DNA from 3 places in the Paracoccus sp. NFXS7 genome. Region 2 is predicted to be linked to each of the others. Evidence: riboswitches for the same ligand, from Rfam matches in the RefSeq annotation. Region 2 holds a riboswitch; each other region holds the start of a gene.
The links. A riboswitch is a leader RNA that binds a small molecule or an ion and turns the genes downstream of it on or off. The one in region 2 is predicted to bind cobalamin.
Positions count from the first base shown of each region.

Region 1: another riboswitch for cobalamin. It lies ahead of LZ686_RS04615 (ABC transporter substrate-binding protein); the one in region 2 lies ahead of LZ686_RS05640 (energy-coupling factor ABC transporter permease).
Region 3: another riboswitch for cobalamin. It lies ahead of LZ686_RS10015 (TonB-dependent receptor plug domain-containing protein); the one in region 2 lies ahead of LZ686_RS05640 (energy-coupling factor ABC transporter permease).

Region 1 covers NZ_JAKEKV010000001.1:935,653-942,404, reverse strand. The annotation lists gene LZ686_RS04635 (TRAP transporter substrate-binding protein) at 1-565, shown strand, start outside; gene LZ686_RS04630 (TRAP transporter small permease subunit) at 615-1,172, shown strand; gene LZ686_RS04625 (TRAP transporter large permease) at 1,172-2,488, shown strand; gene LZ686_RS04620 (hypothetical protein) at 2,614-2,868, shown strand; cobalamin riboswitch at 3,101-3,317, shown strand; gene LZ686_RS04615 (ABC transporter substrate-binding protein) at 3,456-4,463, shown strand; gene LZ686_RS04610 (FecCD family ABC transporter permease) at 4,460-5,515, shown strand; gene LZ686_RS04605 (ABC transporter ATP-binding protein) at 5,512-6,276, shown strand; tRNA gene LZ686_RS04600 (tRNA-Gly) at 6,292-6,365, opposite strand; gene LZ686_RS04595 (nucleoside deaminase) at 6,413-6,752, opposite strand, start outside.
Region 2 covers NZ_JAKEKV010000002.1:191,145-197,896, forward strand. The annotation lists gene cobJ (precorrin-3B C(17)-methyltransferase) at 1-231, shown strand, start outside; gene LZ686_RS05615 (cobalt-precorrin-6A reductase) at 207-944, opposite strand; gene cbiE (precorrin-6y C5,15-methyltransferase (decarboxylating) subunit CbiE) at 943-2,139, shown strand; gene LZ686_RS05625 (cobalamin biosynthesis protein) at 2,121-2,444, shown strand; gene cobM (precorrin-4 C(11)-methyltransferase) at 2,441-3,208, shown strand; gene LZ686_RS05635 (cobyrinic acid a,c-diamide synthase CobB) at 3,205-4,542, shown strand; cobalamin riboswitch at 4,564-4,778, shown strand; gene LZ686_RS05640 (energy-coupling factor ABC transporter permease) at 4,810-5,475, shown strand; gene cobF (precorrin-6A synthase (deacetylating)) at 5,472-6,212, shown strand; gene LZ686_RS05650 (GAF domain-containing protein) at 6,228-6,752, opposite strand, start outside.
Region 3 covers NZ_JAKEKV010000005.1:9,128-15,879, reverse strand. The annotation lists gene bhcB (beta-hydroxyaspartate dehydratase BhcB) at 1-916, opposite strand, end outside; gene bhcA (L-aspartate--glyoxylate aminotransferase BhcA) at 916-2,106, opposite strand; gene bhcR (HTH-type transcriptional regulator BhcR) at 2,304-3,125, shown strand; cobalamin riboswitch at 3,188-3,374, shown strand; gene LZ686_RS10015 (TonB-dependent receptor plug domain-containing protein) at 3,508-5,400, shown strand; gene LZ686_RS10010 (ABC transporter substrate-binding protein) at 5,397-6,200, shown strand; gene LZ686_RS10005 (FecCD family ABC transporter permease) at 6,197-6,752, shown strand, end outside.

The DNA.
Region 1 (6,752 bases), on a different contig from region 2:
GGTCAGCGCCGTGCCGCTGGACGGGGTCGATGATCTGGCCGGCGTCAAGATCCGCGCGCCTGAAGGCCTGGTCCAGTCGGTCTTTGCCGCAGCCGGCGCATCGCCCGTGAACCTGCCCGGATCCGAAGTGTTCACATCGCTGGACAAGAAGGTCATCGACGCGGCCGATTACAGCGTCTTTTCGACCAACCAGGCCCAGGGCCTGAACGAGGTCGCGCCCCATCCGGTCTATCCCGGCTTCCACTCCATGCCCCTGGTCGAGATCTCGATGAACAAGGAGAAATGGGACGCCCTGCCCGAGGACCTGCAGCAGGTCATGACGCAGTCGGTGCGCGATTTCGCCCGCGTCCAGGTCGCAGCCCTGGCCGAGGCCGACGCGGCCGCCGTGGCGGAGGCAGAGGCCGGCGGGACGATCACCGTCCACGACTGGTCCGACGAGGAGCGCACCAAGTTCCGCGGCATCGCTATGGGCGAATGGGAAAAGGTCGCCGGACAGTCGCCCGCGGCGCAGCAGGTCTATGACGCGCTGACCGCGTACCTGACCGAAAAGGGCCTGGTGCAGTAAGCGCCGCAGGATCGGGCGTTCGCGCCCGGTCCCTTCCAGGGAGGAGGACATGATGGACGCATCCGAAGCCATTCCGCGCGAAGAACACGAGGCCGTGCCCCAGTCGGGGCGCCTGGGTCGCGTGATCGACCGTCTGGCGATCATCCCGGCCCTGGGCCTGGTGGTCGCCATGCTGATCCTGATCCAGGAAGTCGTGCTGCGTTACGTGTTCGGCCGCCCGACGAACTGGGCGCACGAGACGACGGTGTTCCTGTGCGCGATCTCGTTCGTCTACGGGGGCTTGCTGTGCACCGCGCGCGACCGGCACATCCGGGTAGTCCTGGTCTATGACCTGCTGCCGCCCGCCGCGCGGCGCGTGGCCGACATCCTCATCTCGGCGATCTGCGGCCTGTCCTCGGGCGCCTTCGCCTGGGCGGCCTGGCAGATGGTCAAGCGGTCCGCTTGGCGCCCCGACGGCAGCTTTCACCTCGAGACCTCGGGTTCGGCCTGGAACCCGGCCTATCCGGGCGTGCTCAAGGTGCTGCTGATGGTGGCGCTGGCGATCATGGCCCTGCAATTCGCCATCCTGACCGTCAACTATGCCCGCGGGCACAAGGGAGCCCGCTGATGGAGATCTTCGGTTCGCTGCAATCCCTGGGGATCGAGGCCGGGACGGGCCTTCTGTTCGCGCTGCTGCTGCTTTTGCTGCTGACGGGCATCCCGCTGGCCTTCGTCACGCTGCTGGTCACGCTGATCTTCGCGCTGGGATGGTTCGGCCCGAACGTGGTGCCGCTGATCACCAGCCGCGTCTATACCTTCGTGTCCAGCTTCGTCTTCGTGTCGGTGCCGATGTTCGTGCTGATGGCCGCGATCCTGGACCGCAGCGGCATCGCCCGCGACCTGTTCGAGGCGATGCGCCTGGTCGGCGGCCGCATCCGCGGCGGCGTGGCAGTCCAGACGATCTTCGTGGCCGTCATCCTGGCCGCCATGTCCGGCATCATCGGCGGAGAGGTCGTGCTGCTGGGCCTGATCGCGCTGCCCCAGATGCTGGCCCAGGGCTATGACCGCAAGCTGGCCATCGGGGTTGTCTGCGCGGGCGGCAGCCTGGGGACCATGGTGCCGCCCTCGATCGTGCTGATCATCTATGGCCTGACCGCGAACGTCTCGATCGGCGACCTGTTCACGGCCGCCTTCGTGCCGGGCTTCATGCTGGCACTGCTCTATGTGGCCTATGTGCTGATCCGTGCCTGGCTGACGCCGGGCGACGTGCCCCCGGCCGTCACCGCCCGCGTCCCGCGGGACGAAAAGCTGCGCCTGCTCAAGGGCCTGTTCCTGCCGATCCTGGTCGTGATTATGGTGCTGGGCTCCATCTATGGCGGCATCGCATCCGTGACCGAGGCCAGCGCCGTGGGCGTGGCGGGCGTGCTGATCTCGACCGTGATCCGCGGCGAATTCACCTGGGGCCTTCTGCGCGGCGCGGCAATGCAGACGCTGCAGACGGTCGGCATGATCGTCTGGATCGGCATCGGCGCATCCGCCCTGGTGGGCGTCTTCAACCTGATGGGCGGCATCAACTTCGTGTCGGAACTGATCACCGGCATCAGCGACAACCCGACGATCATCATCCTGTTCATGATGGCGATCCTGTTCGTGCTGGGCATGTTCCTGGACTGGGTCGGCATCGCGCTGCTGACCATGCCGATCTTCGTGCCGATCATCGTCAGCCTGGGATACGACCCCGTCTGGTTCGGCGTGCTGTTCGCGATGAACATGCAGGTCAGCTTCCTGTCGCCGCCCTTCGGGCCCGCCGCCTTCTACCTGAAGTCGGTGACCCCGCCGGACATCTCGCTGGGAGAGATCTTCCGCGCCCTGCTGCCCTTCATAGGGTTGCAGATCCTGGCGGTGGGCCTGCTGATCCTGTTCCCGGCCCTGGCGATCTACTGATCGCCTGCCGTGGATCGGGGGGCATGCCGGATGCGGCGTGCCCCCTTTTCGTTCGGGGACGGGAATGTTGCACCGGCAGGCGGATTGACGGACAATCGGGATCCGTCACCCAAGGCTGACCCACCATGCACGACCCCGAACCCGTCCCCCGCCCGGACCTGTTCACGAACAAGGACCATGACGCCTGGCTGGAGCAGTTCCTGTTCCTGCGATACACCCTTCACATGCCGGCCGAACGCATCGCCCAGATCGACTATGGTCTTGACCCCGACCATCCCGACGCCCCGATCGCAGGCCTGTTCTGGGGCAGCCAGATCGAGCGGGACTATCCCCGGCTGGACCTTCGCCACCTGTGGCGAAAGAGGCCCGGCAAGGTTTGAAGCCCTCCGGTGTCAGGCGCCGGATCGCCCTGCATCCGACCCCCCATCCATGCCTGGCAGGAAGGACTGCGACCAACTCCTTCCCCCGCAGGGCGCCAGCGCGTTCGACCTGCGGCGCACCGGTCGCCGGGATCAGGCTGGCATAAGCCGCGGGTGTCGCAGTGCGTCGGCCGTGGCGGCCGGGTCGGCTGCGGGCTGCTTGCCGCGGCGGTTGACTTTGTCCCCACCCGGCGGCATTTCCGTCCGTGATGGTTCCCGTGCCGGCCAAGGCCCCGGCAGGGTGAAAAGGGAACGTGGTGAGGTGTAGCCATCAGGCGCCGAATCCGCGACTGCCCCCGCAACTGTAAGCGGTAGCCGACCCCATGATGCCACTGGCGCCCCCTGCGCCGGGAAGGCGGGGAAGGCCGCGATCCGCAAGTCAGGAGACCTGCCATCATGACCTGAACCAACCCGGGCGGGGTGCCCCGGAGAAAGACCGCATGCGCCGATCCACGGCCTTCGTCCGACGCGACCGCGAAGGTGGGTGGGACCCCGGTGACGCCTCTGCGCCTTTTTCAGCCCCGTCCTTCGTTTCATGAAGGACGACCATGACGACAAGAATCTTCCTGACGACCGCGGTGGCGCTGGGCCTGGGCCAGGCGGCCCTTGCCGCGCCGACCGACTATCCGCTGGTGATCGACAATTGCGGGTACCAAGTGACCATCCCCGCGCGTCCCGACAACGTCGTGTCGATCGGCCAGTCCACGACCGAGATCCTGTATGCGCTGGGCCAGGCGGACCGGATGGCCGGGACCGCGCTGTGGTTCACCCCGGTGCTGCCCGCCTTTGCGGAGGATGACGCCACGGTGGACCGCATCAGCGACGATACGCCCAGCTTTGAATCGGTGGTGAACCGGCGGCCCGGCTTCGTGCCGACGATGTTCGCCTGGATGATCGGGGACCAAGGGGCGGTCGGCACGCGCCGACAGTTCGCCGATCTGGGCATTCCGGCCTATGTCATGCCCACGGACTGCCAGGGCAAGGACAACAGCGTGGGCGCCGACGGCACCCGCCTTGCGCCCTTCGACATCGCGACCCTGTGGGACGGCATCGACCAGATCGCGCGGGTCATGGACGCGCAGGACGCGGGCCGGGCGCTGATCGCCGACCTGCAGGCCCGAGAGGCGGCGGTCGTGGAGCGCGCGCGGGCGATGGACCTGCCGGATGCGTCCGCGGCGGTCTGGTTCTCCTCGGCCGATCTGGCGCTGGACCCCTACATGGCGGGCGGGATGGGCGTCCCGGCCTGGATGATGGACCGCCTTGGCCTACGCAACGTCGTGACCTCGGACGAGGAATGGCCCGCCGTGGGGTGGGAGACGATCGCCCGTGCCGACCCCTCGGTGCTGGTGATTGCGCGCATGGACCGCCGCCGCTTTCCCGCCGACGATGTCGAGGCAAAGCTGCGCTTTCTGAAAACGGACCCGGTCACGCGCCGGATGACCGCCGTGCGCCGGGATCGCATCGTCATCCTGGACGCCGAGGCGCTGCATCCCGGCATCCGCATGATCGACGGGCTGGAGGCCTTGGCGGCGGGCATGGACGGGCTGTCCGAATGACCGCCGATGTCGGGGTGCCGACCGTCCGCCGCCCCTTGGCCCCGGTCTGGCTGTGGGTGTCGCTGCTGATCGTGGCGGCCCCCCTGGCCGGCACCGCCCTGGGGGAAACGCCGATCCCGCTCTCGACCGTCTGGCAGGCGCTGGCCAACCAGATGCTGGGTGCGGGCTATCCGCTGGACCCGATCGATCAGGGTATCGTCTGGGCTTACCGCCTGCCGCGCGCGCTGGTGGCGGGGGCCTGCGGAGCGGGGCTGGCGATCTCGGGGCTGGTCCTGCAGACGCTGTTGCGCAACGCACTGGCCGACCCCTATCTGCTGGGCATCTCGGCCGGGGCGTCTACGGGGGCCGTGACGGTCGCGGTGGCGGGGATCGGCGCGGGGTTCGTGCCGATGTCGGCGGGCGCGCTGCTGGGCGCGATCGCGGCCTTTGCGTTGGTGGTGGGGTTGGCGCGCCTGTCGGGCGGCGGTCCGGGGGCGCGGGGTGCCGCGCAGATCGTGCTGGCAGGCATCGCCGGGTCGCAGCTGTTCAACGCCCTGACCAGCTTCATCATCGCGCGGTCGGCCAGCGCGGAACAGGCGCGCGGCATCATGTTCTGGCTGTTGGGCAACCTGTCGGGCGTCCGGTGGAACGATGTCGGCCTGTCGCTGGCCGCCGTTGTGACCGTCCTTGGCGCGGCCGCATGGCATATCCGCGCGCTGGACGCCTTTGCCTTCGGCACGGAATCGGCGGCGTCCCTGGGCGTGCCGGTCCGGCGCGTCCAGGCCGTGCTGATCCTGGCGACCGCCATGGCCACGGCGGTCATGGTGTCGGTCACCGGTGCGATCGGCTTTGTCGGGCTGGTCGTCCCGCATGCCGCACGGTTCCTGGTGGGCACGCGCCACGCGCGGCTGGTGCCCGTGTCGGCGCTGATCGGCATGGTCTTCCTGATCGCCGCGGACGTGATCGCGCGGATGCTGGTGCCCGGCCAGACCCTGCCCATTGGCGTCGTGACCGCGCTGGTCGGCGCGCCGGCCTTTGCGGCGATCCTGATCCGCGGGCGGTCCGCGTCATGATGCTGACCGCGCGTGATCTGACCCGCCGCGTGCGCAGGCGCCCCCTGGTGGCCGGCGTCACCCTGGACGTCCGCCCCGCAGAGATGCTGGGCCTGATCGGCCCGAACGGGTCGGGTAAGTCCACGCTGCTGCGGATGCTGGCCGGGCTGGTCCGCCCCGACGGCGGCCAAGTCGCGCTGGATGGCAAGCCGCTGCGCGCGATGCCCGCGCGCCAGGTCGCCCGCCACATCGCCTTGGTCGCCCAAAGCGCCGAGACGTCGGACCGCATCACGGTCCGCGACGCCGTGGCCTTGGGGCGCACGCCCTGGCTGGACGCCCTGCGGCCCTGGTCCCCGGCGGACGAGGCGCATGTGACGCAGGCGCTGGCGCGGGTCGACCTTGCACATCTGGCGGGGCGCGACTGGTCGACCCTGTCGGGGGGCGAACGCCAGCGCGCCCATATCGCCCGCGCACTGGCGCAGGCGCCACGGATCCTGCTGCTGGACGAGCCGACGAACCACCTGGACATCCGTCATCAGCTGGCGATCCTGGATCTGGTGGGCGGCCTGGGCCTGACCACGGTGATCGCCCTGCATGACCTGAACCAGGCGATGCGCTGCGACAGGCTGGCGGTGATGCAGGCCGGTCGGATGGTGGCCCTGGGCCCGCCCGACGGGGTCCTGACCGCGGACCTGCTGGCGCGCGTCTTTCAGGTGCGGGCAAGCACGCTGACCGATCCGCAGGACGGCAGCCGCGTGATGCGGTTTCATCCGGTCGTCTGATGTCGTGAGAGGGATTGGAGCGGGTGACGGGAATCGAACCCGTGTCTCTAGCTTGGAAGGCTAGGGTCTTACCATTACACAACACCCGCGCGGGGATCGGTATAGTCCGCCCGCGCGGCAGGTTCAAGCGGTCGCGTCACCGTCGTTGCGCAAAGAACCGCCGCAGCAGGTCGCGTGATTCCGGCGCGGCCAGGCCGTCATAGACCTCGGGGCGGTGATGGCACTGCGCGTGCCGGAACACCTGCGCGCCATGGGCGACGCCCCCCATGCGCGGGTCCGACGCCCCGTAATACAGCCGGGCGATCCGCGCGGCCGAGATGGCCGCCGCGCACATCGGGCAGGGCTCAAGCGTGACCCACAGGTCGTGACCGGGCAGGCGTTCGGACCCCAGGGCCGCGCAGGCCGCGCGGATGGCCAGGATCTCGGCATGGGCGGTCGGGTCGGACAGTTCGCGCGTGCGGTTGCCCGCGGCGGCC
Region 2 (6,752 bases):
AGTCGACCCGCAGGCTTTGCCCGCGTGCTGGAGGTGCTGCGCGAGGAATGCGAACCCGAGCGCCTGATGATCTTTGCCCGCGCCGTCACCACGCCGGACGAGGCGCTGCGCGTGGTCACGCTGGCCGAGGCCACGCCCGAGATGGCCGACATGCGCACCGTCGTCTTGGTCGGCAACCGCGCCACGCGGCACGTGGGGCGGTGGGTCTATACCCCGCGGGGGGCGGTCTGATGCAGCCAGTCCAGCGCCTGTTCCGGCGTGGCGACCTGCGGCCGGTCCGGCGCGGCCGGTCGGTCGATCAACACGACCCGCACGCCCAGATCACGCGCCGCGTCCAACTTTGCGCTGGCCCCCGCACCGCCGCTGTTCTTGGCGACCAGATGGGTGATGCCATGCGCCTGCATCAGCGCCCGGTCGCCCTTGGCCGTGAAGGGGCCACGCGCCAGCACGACCCGCGCGCCGGGCAAGGGGGGCGCATCGGGCGCATCGACCAGCCGCAAGAGCCAGCGATGCGGCAGGGCGGCAAAGGGCGCCAGGGTCTGCCTGCCGATGGCGAGGAACACGCCGGTGGGCGCGCAGGGCAGCGCCGCGACCGCGCCCGCAATGTCCGGGACGCGGCTCCAACCGGGATCGACCGGCCAGGCGGGGCGGCGCAGCATCAGCATCGGCACCCCCGCCGCGCGGCAGGCGGCATCCGCATTGCGGCTGATCTGGGCGGCAAAGGGATGGGTCGCATCAATGACCGCGCCGATGTCCTGGTCCCGCAGATAGCGCGCCATCCCCTCGGCCCCGCCGAAGCCGCCGATCCGGGTGGGCAGGGGCTGGACGATGGGCGCCTCGGTCCGTCCGGCATAGGAGAAGACCGCCGCGACACCGGCGCGGGCCAGCAGGGCGGCCAGGCGGCTGGCCTCACTCGTGCCGCCCAGCAGCAGGATGCGTCGCATGTCTGACCCTTGGCTGACGATCATCGGGATCACCGAAGATGGACCGGACGGCCTGCCCGGCGCAAGCCTGCGCGCGCTGGCGGCGGCCGAGATCGTCTTTGGCGGCCCGCGCCACCTGGCGCTGGCGGGGGTGGGCGCGCGGGGGCGGGCCTGGCCGGTGCCCTTCGACCTGGCGCCGCTGCTGGCGCTGCGGGGGCGGCGGGTGGCGGCGCTGGTTTCGGGCGATCCGTTCTGGTGCGGCGCGGGGGGCAGCATCGCGGCGGCGCTGGAGCACCACGAATGGCACGCCCTGCCCGCGCCGGGGGTGCTGTCGCTGGCCGCAGCGCGCCTTGGCTGGCGGCTGGAGGAGGTGGTGACCCTGGGCCTGCATGCCGCGCCCTTCGCGCGGCTGCGCCCGCATCTGGCGCGCGGCTGCCGGATCATCGCGACGCTGCGCGATGGCGACGCGCCCGCCGCGCTGGCCCGATGGCTGGTCGAACAGGGCACGGGGGCCGCGTGGCTGACGGTGCTGGAGCGTCTTGGCGGGCCGTCCGAACGGGTCCGCATTACCCAGGCCGACGGCTTTGCGCTGACCTGCGCGGCGCCGGTGGCTGTGGCCATCGACGGGGCGGATCTGCCGCGCGGCTTCGGCCTGCCTGCGGTGCCGGGGCGGGCGGACGCGCTCTTCACCCATGACGGGCAGATCACCAAATCGCCCATCCGCGCGCTGACCCTGGCGGCCCTGGCCCCGCGCGCGGGAGAGGTGCTGTGGGACATCGGCGGCGGTTCGGGATCGGTCGCGGTGGAATGGGCTCTGGCCGGGGGCCGCGCCGTGACGGTCGAGCCGCGCGCCGACCGGATCGCCACCATCCGCGCCAATATCGATGCCTTCGGCCTGGGCGGGCGGATCACGGTGATCGAAGGGTCGGCGCCCGAGGCGCTGCCCTCCGACACCCCCGATGCGATCTTTGTCGGCGGCGGCGCGTCGCAGGCGCTGCTGGAGGCGCTGTGGGCACGCCTGCCCCCCGGCGCGCGGCTGGTCGCCAATGCCGTGACGCTGGAGACGGAATCGCTGCTGACCCGCTGGCACGCGGATCACGGCGGCCGGCTGCTGCGCATCGACATCGCCGAGGCCGCCCCCCTGGGCCGGATGCGCGGCTGGACCCCCGCCCGCCCGATCGTGCAATGGAGCGTCACATGCGCATCGCCGGAATAGGCTGCCGCCCCGGCACCCCCCTGCCCGCGCTGCTGGCCGCGCTGGAGGCCGCAGGCGGTGCTGACGCGCTGGCCACCATTCCCGAATGCGCGCCCGAACTGCGTCCGCTGGCCGATGCACACAGCCTGCCGCTGCATCTGGTCGCCGTGGCGGGCATCGCCACGCCCACGCAATCGCCCCGAATCCTGGCCGCCTTCGGCACCGGATCGGTGGCCGAGGCCGCCGCCATTGGGGCGGGCGGCCGCCTGACCCATCCGCGTCGGACCTTCGGTCCCGTCACCATCGCCATCGCAGAGGTTCCATGACCGTCCATTTCATCGGCGCAGGCCCCGGCGCGCCCGACCTGATCACGCTCCGCGGCCGCGACCTGATCGCGGCCTGCCCGGTCTGCCTCTATGCCGGGTCGCTGGTGCCCGCCGCCCTGCTGGCCCATTGCCCGCCCGGCGCACGCATCGTGAACACCGCGCCGCTGTCGCTTGATGAGATCATGACCGAGATGCAGGCGGCGCACGTCGCGGGCCAGGATGTCGCGCGGCTGCATTCGGGCGATCTGTCGGTCTGGTCCGCGATGGGCGAACAGATCCGCCGGTTGCGGGCGCTAGACATCCCCTTCGACGTGACGCCGGGCGTGCCCAGCTTTGCCGCCGCCGCCGCCGCACTGCAGGCGGAGCTGACCCTGCCCGGTCTGGCGCAGTCGGTGGTGCTGACCCGCACGCCGGGGCGCGCCTCGACCATGCCCGAGGGCGAGACGCTGGCGGCCTTCGCCGCGACCGGGGCGACGCTGGCGATCCACCTGTCGATCCACGCGCTGGATCGGGTGGTGGCCGATCTGACCCCGCATTACGGCCCTAATTGCCCGGTGGCGGTGGTCTGGCGGGCCAGCTGGCCGGACCAGCGGGTGATCCGCGCGACGCTGGCCACCGTGCACGCGCAGGGCATCGACCGGACCGCGCTGATCCTGGTCGGGCCCGCGCTGGCGGGCGAGGGGTTCGAAGACAGCCGTCTTTACGCCGCCGATTACGACCGCCGCTATCGCCCCGTGGGCAACGCGCCGAGGTTTCCTGAATGACGCGCCCCCTGACGCCGGGCCTGATGATCTCGGCCCCCGCATCGGGGACCGGCAAGACGATGCTGATGCTGGGCCTGCTGACCGCGCTGCGCAGGCGCGGGCTGGTGGTGCAGCCCTTCAAGTCGGGGCCCGACTACATCGATCCGGGGTTCCACTTCGCGGCCTCGGGGCGGGCCAGCTTCAACCTGGATGCCTGGGCGATGGAGCCGGGGCGCCTGATCGCTCATGCGACCGGCCAGGCGAACGCCGATCTGGTCTTGGCCGAGGGGTCGATGGGCCTGTTCGACGGGGTCGCGACGAAGGGGGAAACCGGCATCGGCTCCAGCGCCGAGATCGCCCACATGATGGGCTGGCCGGTGGTGCTGATCCTGGATGTCAGCGGGCAGGCACAGTCGGCGGCGGCCACGGCGCGGGGCTTTGCCACGCTGCGCCCCGACCTGCCCTTCGCGGGGGTGGTGCTGAACCGCGTGGCCTCGCCGCGCCATGACCGGCTGATCCGCGAGGGGATGGATGAGGCGGGCATCCGCGTGCTGGGCAGCCTGCCGCGTCAGGGCACCATCACCCTTCCCGAACGCCATCTGGGCCTGATCCAGGCCGAGGAGACGGCGGGCCTGCAGGCCATCCTGGACCATGCGGGCGATTTCATCGCGGCGCATTGCGATCTGGAGGCGATCATCGCAGCCGCCGCGCATCGCGCCCTGCCCGAGGCGCCTGCGCCCCGACCGCTGACGCCCCCCGGCGGGCGGATCGCGCTGGCCCGCGACGCGGCCTTCAGCTTCGTCTATCCGCATGTGCTGGAGGCGTGGCGGCGGGCGGGGGCCACGATCCTGCCCTTCTCTCCGCTGGCGGATGAGGGGCCAGATGACAGCGCCGACTGCTGCTGGCTGCCAGGCGGATACCCGGAGTTGCACGCGCCCCGGCTGGCCGCCTGCGACGGGTTCCGCACGGCCATGCACCGCTTTGCGGGAACGCGGCCGGTGCATGGGGAATGCGGGGGATACATGGCGCTTGGGGCAGGTCTGGTGGACGCTGCTGGAAAGCGACACCAGATGTTGGGGCTTCTGGGGTTGGAGACCAGCTATGCCAAACGCCGGATGCATCTGGGGTACCGCCGCGCCGATCCGCTGACCGCCCTGCCGGGACTGGGTCGCACGGCGCTGCGGGGGCATGAATTCCACTATGCCTCGATCCTGTCCCAGCCCGATGCACCCCTGGCGCGCGTGACCGACGCGACCGGCGCCGCGGTGGAGGAAACCGGCAGCCACCGGACGATGTCCGGGGGCGGGCATGTGACCGGCACGTTCTTTCACCTGATCGCCCCGGCCGCGACTTGACGCAGGCCCTGCGATCCCGTCTATCTGACCGTCTGAATGGTGCCCGTCAGGCGTGAAACGCCGGGCTTCATCGGGAACGGGGAAGGGTGGACCCAATCGCGGCACCCGAAGCCCCGGCCGCCCCCGCGACTGTATGCGGAGAGCGCGCGTCACCCATGCCACTGGAGCGATCCGGGAAGGCCGACGCCGCGCCCGGACCCGCAAGCCAGGAAACCGGCCATGTCAGGCAACCCCATGCCGTCGGGTGGACGGCCACAGGAGGATGACATGCACATCGAAGAGGGCGTCGTCACCGGCGCCAAGCTGATACTGGGCTATGCCACGGCCGCCACGGCCGGGCTTTACGCGCTGAGGCTGGCGGCCCAGGCCCTGCGCGCGCAGGGCGGGGCGTCGCTGGCGGCGCGCGGGGCGCTGGCGACGGCCGCGACCTTCGTGTTCTTCCAGGTCCTGCCCACCGCGCCCGTGGGCGTGTCCGAGGTGCACCTGATCCTGGGATCGACGCTGTTCCTGATCCTGGGCGCGGCGCCGGCGGCGATCGGGCTGGCCCTGGGCCTGCTGATCCAGGGACTGTTCTTCGCGCCGTTCGATCTGCCGCAATACGGGATGAACGTGACCACACTGCTGGTGCCGCTATTCGCGCTGCAGGCGGTGGCGCGGCGGGTGATTGCGCCGGACACCGCCTATGTGGACCTGCGCTATGGTCAGGCGCTGGCGTTGTCGGCGGCCTATCAGGGGGGCATCGTGGCCTGGGTCGCGTTCTGGGCGTTCTATGGTCAGGGCGCCGGTGCGACGGCGGGGGTCCTGTCCTTCGGCGCGGCCTATCTGCTGGTCATCGTGGTCGAGCCGCTGGTCGATCTGGCCGCGCTGGCGGGCGCCAAGGCGGCGCGCGGCCTGCGCGGCAGCGGGCTGGTGACGCCCCGGCTCTACGCATGATCGATCTGGTGCTGATCGGGGCCGGCACGGGCCATCCCGACCACCTGACCCTGCAGGGCGTCCGCGCCCTGCAGGAGGCCGATCTGGTCCTGATCCCCCGCAAGGGCGCCGGGAAGGAGGATCTGGCCCATCTGCGCCGCGCGATGCTGGACCGCCACCGCCCCGGCGGCGCCGTGGCCCAGATCGACCTGCCGGTGCGCGATGCAAACCTGCCCTATCTGGAGGCCGTCGACCAATGGCATGATGCCATCGCGCAAGCTTGGGCGGCGGCCGTCGCGGCGGCGCTGCCGCAGGGCGGGACGGTGGCGATGCTGGTCTGGGGCGACCCGTCGCTCTATGACAGCAGCCTGCGCATTGCCGCGCGTCTGGACTGGCGCGCACGGGTGATCCCGGGAATCACCGCGATCCAGGCCCTGTGCGCTGCCCATGCCATTCCGCTGAACGCCCTGGGATCCGAGGTGCGGATCACCACCGGGCGGCGGCTGCGCGACGCGGGCTTTCCCGGCGACGCCGACCGGGTCGTGGTGATGCTGGACGGCACCTGCGCCTTTGCGACGCTGCCCCCGAAGGGCCTGCAGATCTGGTGGGGCGCCTATCTGGGCATGCCCGAACAACTGCTGGAGGCGGGCCCCTTGACCGAGGCCGGACCGCGGATCGAGGCGGCACGCGCCGCCGCCCGGGCCGCGCATGGCTGGATCATGGATTGCTATCTGCTGGCCCGCGACGATGCAGCGTGACCGGCGCGCGGGACGTCAGGATGTCAGGCGGGTCGCGTCGTTGATCGTGCAGTCCCATGTCAGCCCGCCGTTCCGACCGGATGCGGGAAGCCCATGCCCCTCCAGCCACTTGACCTGACCGTCAGGCAGACGGATGCGCCAGCGATGGTGCCACGGGATCATTCCAGCGGCAGAGTTTCCGAACGATGCGCGGGCCAGCGGATAATCCTCGACCATGCAGAAGGCGAAGACATCGCCGAACCGCGCCATGTATTCGGCGGCCGGGATGCCCCAGATCTGCTGCGTCTCCGCGGTCGCCGCGTCGATCGTCTCGGTCCCGTCGGGGGCATGGTGATAGGTCAGGACCGCGCTGGTCGGCTGTGGCAGGGCCGAGGCGCCGCCCGGTTCCTGACCGATGGCGGTCCGCATCCGTTCGGACAGGACCATCGTCTTGATCTGGGTCGAGACACCTTCCGCAAAGGCCTGCAGCACCTCGACATTGGCCGACGTCCAGTCCCGCGGCCTGCTTTCGGCGACGCAGAGGGCGGCGATGGCCCTGCC
Region 3 (6,752 bases), on a different contig from region 2:
CGCCGGTGATGATGACGCCGATGCGCTGGCCGGCAAAGACGTCGCGGTTCTTCAGGATGGTCGCCAGCGGCACCGCGCTGGAGGGTTCGGCCACGATCTTCAGCCGTTTCCAGATCAGCTGCATCGCGGCGATGATCTCATCCTCGGACGCGGTCAGGATGTCGGTCACGTGGCTGCGGACGAAATGCCAGGTCATGTCCTTGAGCGGCACCTTGAGCCCGTCTGCCACCGTCACGGGCGCGTCGTCTGCGATGATGTGGCCCGCGCGAAAGCTGCGCGCCGCGTCGTCGGCCTGTTCGGGTTCGGCCGCATAGATGCGCGTGGCGGGGGCCAGTGCGGACAGGGTCAGGCAGGTGCCCGACACCATGCCGCCGCCGCCGATGGGGGCGATGACCGCGTCCAGGTCGGGGATCTGCTCCAGCATCTCGGCCGAGCAGGTGGCCTGTCCGGCGATCACCCGCGGGTCGTTGTAGGGGTGCACGAATTCTGCCCCCGTCTCGGCCACGACCTGGGCAAAGACCGCCTCGCGCGAGCTGGTCGAGGGTTCGCATTCCACGACGCGCGCGCCATAGCCGCGCACCGCGTCCTTTTTCGCCTGCGGGGCGGTGCGGGGCATGACGACCGTGCAGGGGATGCCGCGGCGTCCCGCGGCATAGGACAGGCAGGTGCCGTGATTGCCGCTGGAATGGGTGGCGACGCCGCGCGCGGCCTGGGCATCCGACAGGCCAAAGACCGCGTTGCTGGCCCCGCGCGCCTTGAAGGCGCCGGCCTTCTGCAGGTTCTCGCACTTGAAGAACAGTTGCGCGCCGGTCAGCTCGTCCAGCATCCGGCTGGTCAGGACGGGGGTGACGTGGACATGCGGGCGGATGCGGTCGCGGGCCGCCAGCATGTCGTCCAGGGTCGGGATCGCGTCCATCACGCAGCCTGCCTGCAGGCCTGGCCCGCGCTGTGCCGGTAATGCGCTTGGGCGGCGGCGACGCCGGAGCCCAGGGTGACGGGCAGGCCCAGATCGACCATCACCATCTCTGCCGTGGCCAGCCCCGACAGGGCCATCACGTCGGTCAGCATCCCCAGATGCCCGATGCGGAAGACCTTGCCCGCGACATCGCCAAGGCCCGTGCCGAAGGCCACGCCATAGGTGTTCAGCGCATGGCTGACGATGCGGTTGGCGTCGAACCCGTCCGGCGTGCGGATCGCGCTGACGCTGTCGGAATACAGCGCGGGTCGCGCAGCGCACAGCGTCATGCCCCATGCCGCGACGGCCTGGCGGACGCCTTCGGCGATGCGGTGATGACGGGCAAAGACGTTCTCCAGCCCCTCGTCCAGCAGCATGTCGGTGGCGACCTTCAGCCCGTTCAGCAGCCCGACGGGCGGCGTATAGGGAAAGCCGTTCGCGGCATAGCCCCGCGCCATGTCGCGGATGTCGAAGAAGGTGCGCGGCAGGCCCGCGCCCTCGACCGCGGCCATCGCCTTGGGCGAAAAGCCGACGATCGCCAGGCCGGGGGGCAGCATGAAGCCCTTCTGCGACCCGGTGACAGCGACATCGACGCCCCATTCGTCCATCCGGAAGTCATAGCAGGCGATGGAGCTGACCCCGTCCACGAACAGCATCGCGGGATGCCCCGCCCGGTCCAGCGCGCGGCGGACCGCGGCGATGTCCGACCGGACGCCGGTGGCGGTTTCGTTATGCGTGGCCAGGACCGCCTTGATGCGATGGGCCGTGTCGGCGGTCAGGATCTCCTCGAACCGGTCGGTGGGGATACCTTCGCCCCAGGACTGGTCCACGATCTGGACGTCAAGGCCGTGCCGCTGGCACATGTCGATCCAGCGGTGGCTGAACATGCCGTTGCGCGTGGCCAGAACCGCGTCGCCCGCCGACAGCGTGTTGGTGATCGCCGTCTCCCACCCGCCGGTGCCGGTAGAGGGGAACACGAAGACCTGCGCCTGCGTCGATTTCAGGACCTTTTTGACCCCCTCCAGCGCGGGATGCAGGATCTTTCCAAACATCGGGCTGCGATGGTCAATTGTGGGCATGTCGACGGCCTTGCGAAGCACCTCGGGGATGTTCGTCGGGCCGGGAATGAAGATCGGGTTCTGGGTGCTCACGGTCGGCTCCTCCTTGATGCGACAAGGTGTAGCACGGGTCCGCAAACCGGTAAATTTTTTTGAAATCGTTTTTCGGAAATCTGGTTTAATGCAGGTTTCGCAGCGAAATCATGGGCGCTTGATTTTTTCATTGCCGAAAAACGGCTTTCATGAAATTATTTTTCTGTGGTGTTACAGACGGAAGGGGCGTGATTCCGATGCAGCAGCCGGTGCGCAAGCGGGGACGGCCAAGAGGCGGCAAGGCCGATCAGCCCGCCGCCAGCATCCAGGCCCTGGACCGCGGGCTGGACGTGCTGGAGGCCCTGGCCGCGCATGAGGGGATCACCCTGACCGGGCTGTCCACGCATCTGGACCAGTCCCCCGCCACCATGCACCGCGTCCTGGCCACCCTGGAACACCGTCGCTATGTCGAGAACAATCCCGACCGGCAGGAGTGGTTCATCGGCCCCGAGGCGTTCCGCCTTGGTTCGGCCTTCCTGCGCCGCACCAACATCGTCGAACGCAGCCGTGCGGTGATGCGCGACCTGATGGCCCTGACCGGAGAGACGGCCAACCTGGGCATCGAACGCGACGGCGACGTGCTGTTTGTCAGCCAGGTCGAGACGCATCAGACGATCCGCGCGTTTTTCCCGCCCGGCACCCGGTCTCCGCTGCACGCATCGGGGATCGGCAAGGCGCTGCTGGCGGCGTTCGACCAGACGCGGCTGGCGATGTTCCTGCGCGACGCGACCTTCACCCGGTTCACAGACAAGACCATCGCCGACGCGGACGCGCTGCAGGCAGACATCGCCCTGATCCGCCATCGCGGCTTTGCCTTTGACGACGAGGAGCGCACCCTGGGAATGCGCTGTGTCGCGGCCTCCATCGTCAACAGCTATGGCGAGGCGGTGGCCGGGGTGTCGGTGTCGGGCCCCACGAACCGCATGACCGATGCCGCCGTCGACCGCATCGGCGGCATGGTCGCCACCGCGGCGGAACGGATTTCGGCCGATCTGGGATCGGGCCGGGGCGGGCGGTGACCGCCTTTTGCCGGGCGTGGAACGGGTGGGCGAATCCCGTTGACAGCTCCGGGGCCTCTGCGCCACAAGGGCGCCGCTACGGTTCCGGCCTGCATGCCGGATCAAAAGGGAACACCGGTGACAATCCGGGGCTGCCCCCGCAACTGTAAGCGGAGAGTGATGGCCGATCATGCCACTGGAGCGATCCGGGAAGGCCGGCCAAGGCATCGACCCGCAAGCCAGGAGACCTGCCGCAGCACTCACCCATTTCCGGCGCGGGGCGTGCCAGGAAAGCGGCTGATCCGCAGTGGTGACAGTCACCGTCCTGCCGCGACCCACCGGGTCCGTGTGCCGGACATTTCTGTTTGCCGCAGGCCGTGCCTGCCTTGAAAGGTCCGTGCCGATGCGCCGTCCGATCTGTCTTCTGGCGACGCTTGTCGCCCTTCCCGTGACCGCCGCCGCGCAAGGTGCGGCACCGGGGGAACCCATCCTGCTGGACGAGATCGTGCTGACCGCCGGCATCACGCCCGTGGCCCAGGACGGCTATGCCCGCGCCCACACCGTCCTGACCGCGACCGAGATAGAGGATCGTGGCATCGTAACCGTCCAGGACGCCCTGCGCGCGCTGCCCGGCGTATCGGTCAGCGGCAGCGGCGCCAGCATCGCGCAGGTCCGCATCCGTGGCGCCGAGGCGAACCACACCCTGATCCTGATCGACGGCATCGAGGCGGCGGGGGGCGAGGACGAATACGTGCTGACCGGGCTGGAGACCACCGACATCGACCGGATCGAGGTGCTGCGCGGGCCGCAATCGGTGTTCTATGGATCGAACGCGTCGGCGGGGGTGATCAACATCATCACGCGCGACGCGCCCCAGGGCCTGTCCTATGGCGGCTCGGTCGAGGCCGGGAACGGCGGGGCGGCCTCGGTCCAAGTCAGCCGTCGTGGGGAGCGGGGCGGGCTGCGGCTGTCGCTGTCGGCGCGCGACGATCTGGGCTATGACCAGTCGGGCGATGGCGGCGGCAAGGACGGGATCAACCGCAAGACCGCCGTCCTGTCCGGCGACGTCCTGGCCACGGACGACCTGCGCCTTGGGGTGGCGCTGCGCCAGTCCACCGAGGATTACGGCTTCGACGCCGAGAACTTTGCCGCGACCGATGCCGAAAGCTATCTGGTCGATGCCGACCTGTTCGGCCGCCGCGACGAGTTTCAGGGCGGGGTCTGGGCGGAATATACCGCGTTGGACGGCCGCCTGGTCCAGCGCCTGGACTATCAGCACAGCATCACCCGGCAGAGCCAGGACAACAGCCCGTTCCGGCGCGGCCAGACCGAAAAGCTGAAATACCGCGCCAGCCTGGGGTTGGACGGGTCGGCCGCCGATGCCTCGCAGCTGCTGAACCTCCTGGCGGAACATCAGCGCGACAGCAACTCGACCGCGCCGGGGCAGTCCCGGGAGATGTCGTCGGTCGCGCTGGAATACCGCGCGATGCTGGCCAGCGGACTGGATGTCCAGGCCGGGCTGCGCCACGACGCGAACCGCGTCTTTGCCGATTTCACCAGCTGGAACCTGGGCCTGTCCTGGCAGATGCCCGACCGTCCGTTCCGCCTGCACGCATCCGCCGGGACGGGGCTGGTAAACCCGTCCTATTTTGAGCTGTATGCCGATGCCGACTTCTTCGGCACCGTCTATCAGGGCAATCCCGACCTGCGCCCGGAAAAGAACAGCGGCTTTGATCTGGGGGTCGAGGCGCAGCTGCCGGACGGTCGCGGGACCATCGACGTCACCTATTTCAACGAGACGCTGGAGGACGAGATCACCGACTATCTGGTCGGCATCGAGGATGGCGTGGCGTTCTATTCCTATCGCAACCAGTCCGGCGAAAGCCCCCGCCAAGGGGTCGAGGTCGCGGCCCGCATTCTGGCGACCGACAGTCTGACCCTGGGGGCCAGCTATACCTATCTGGACGCGGAAAATCCCGATGGCAGCGTCAAGACCCGCCGCCCCCGGCACGAGGCTGGCCTGAGCGCGACACTGTCGGTCCTGGACGGGCGCGGGTCGGTCACGGGCGATCTGCGCCATGTGGCAGGCACCTTCGACACCCAGTTCTGGGGCGGGTTCGAGACGCGCGAACTGCCGTCCTATACCGTGGTCAACCTTGCCGCGGGCTATGACCTGACGCCGAACGTGCGGGCGACGGCGCGGGTGGTGAACCTGTTCGACCGCGATTATTCAGATGTCTGGGGCTTTGCGAACCAGGGGCGGACCGGCACCATCGGCCTGCAGGCGCGCTGGTGATCCGCGGGCTGATCGGGCTGGCGCTGATGGCCGCCCCCGCATGGGCCGACGCGCCCGCGCGGGTGGTGTCGATCAACCTGTGCACCGATCAGCTGGCGATGCTGGTGGCGGCGCCGGGACAGCTGGCCTCGGTCAGCTATCTGGCGCAGGACCCGGTCTCTTCGGCCATGGCGCGCGAGGCCGCGGCCTATCCCACCAACCGCGGCCAGGCCGAGGACATCCTGGCCCTGCAGCCCGATCTGGTGCTGGCGGGCACCTATTCCTCTCCGGCGACGCTGGACATGCTGGACAGGCTGGGTCTGCGCGTGGCGACCTTCGACATGGGGACGGACCTGGACAGCATCCGCACCAACCTGCGCCTGATGGGCGACGTGCTGAGCCGACGGGACAACGCCGACCGCATCGTGGCGCAGTTCGACCGCGACCTGGCGGCACTGCAGGCTGACCCGCGCCCCGACCGCCGGGCGGCGCTGTATGGGGCGAACGGCTACAGCTCGGGTCAGGACAGCCTGGCCGGGGCGATCCTGGCGGCGGCGGGCCTGACGAACGTGGCGACGGAACTGGGCCTGTCGCAGGGAGGCTTCGTGCCGCTGGAGGATCTGGTGATGGCCGATCCCGACCTGATCGTGACCGGCCAGCGTCAGCCCCGTGCCTCGCGCGCCGAGGAGGTGATGGACCATCCTGTCCTGCACGCCATCACGCCGGGGCGGCAGGTCGTCACTGCGCCCGACCGGGACTGGGCCTGTGGCACGCCGCATGTCCTGCGCGCCGTGGCACAGTTGCGCCAGGTCGCGCCATGAGGCTGACGGCCGCGCTTGGCGCGCTTGTGGGCATGCTGTTCGTGACATCGCTGCTGATCGGGACCAGCTGGCAGCCGCCCGGGCCCGCGCTGGCGGCGCTGTTCGGGCGGGGCGATCCGCTGCTGGTCCTGGTAATGCAGGAACTGCGCCTGCCGCGCGCCATCCTGGGCGCGGCGGTGGGCGCATCGCTTGGGCTGGCGGGGGCCGCGATGCAGGGCTTTCTGCGCAATCCCCTGGCCGAACCGGGGCTGATCGGCACGTCGGGCACGGCGGCGCTTGGGGCGGTGCTGGCGATTCAGACCGGGCTGGCCGCGGCTTTTCCCCTGGGCCTGCCGCTGGCGGCGCTGGCGGGGGCGGCGCTGTCGGTCGGGCTGGTCATGGGGCTGGCGGGCCCGCGCGGCGGCGCGCTGGCGCTGATCCTGGCAGGGATCGCCGTATCGGCCCTGGCCGGAGCCGCGACCTCGCTGGTCCTGAACCTGTCGCCCAACCCCTTTGCCGCCAACGAGATCGTCTTCTGGATGATGGGGTCGCTGGTCGACCGCTCCATGCTGC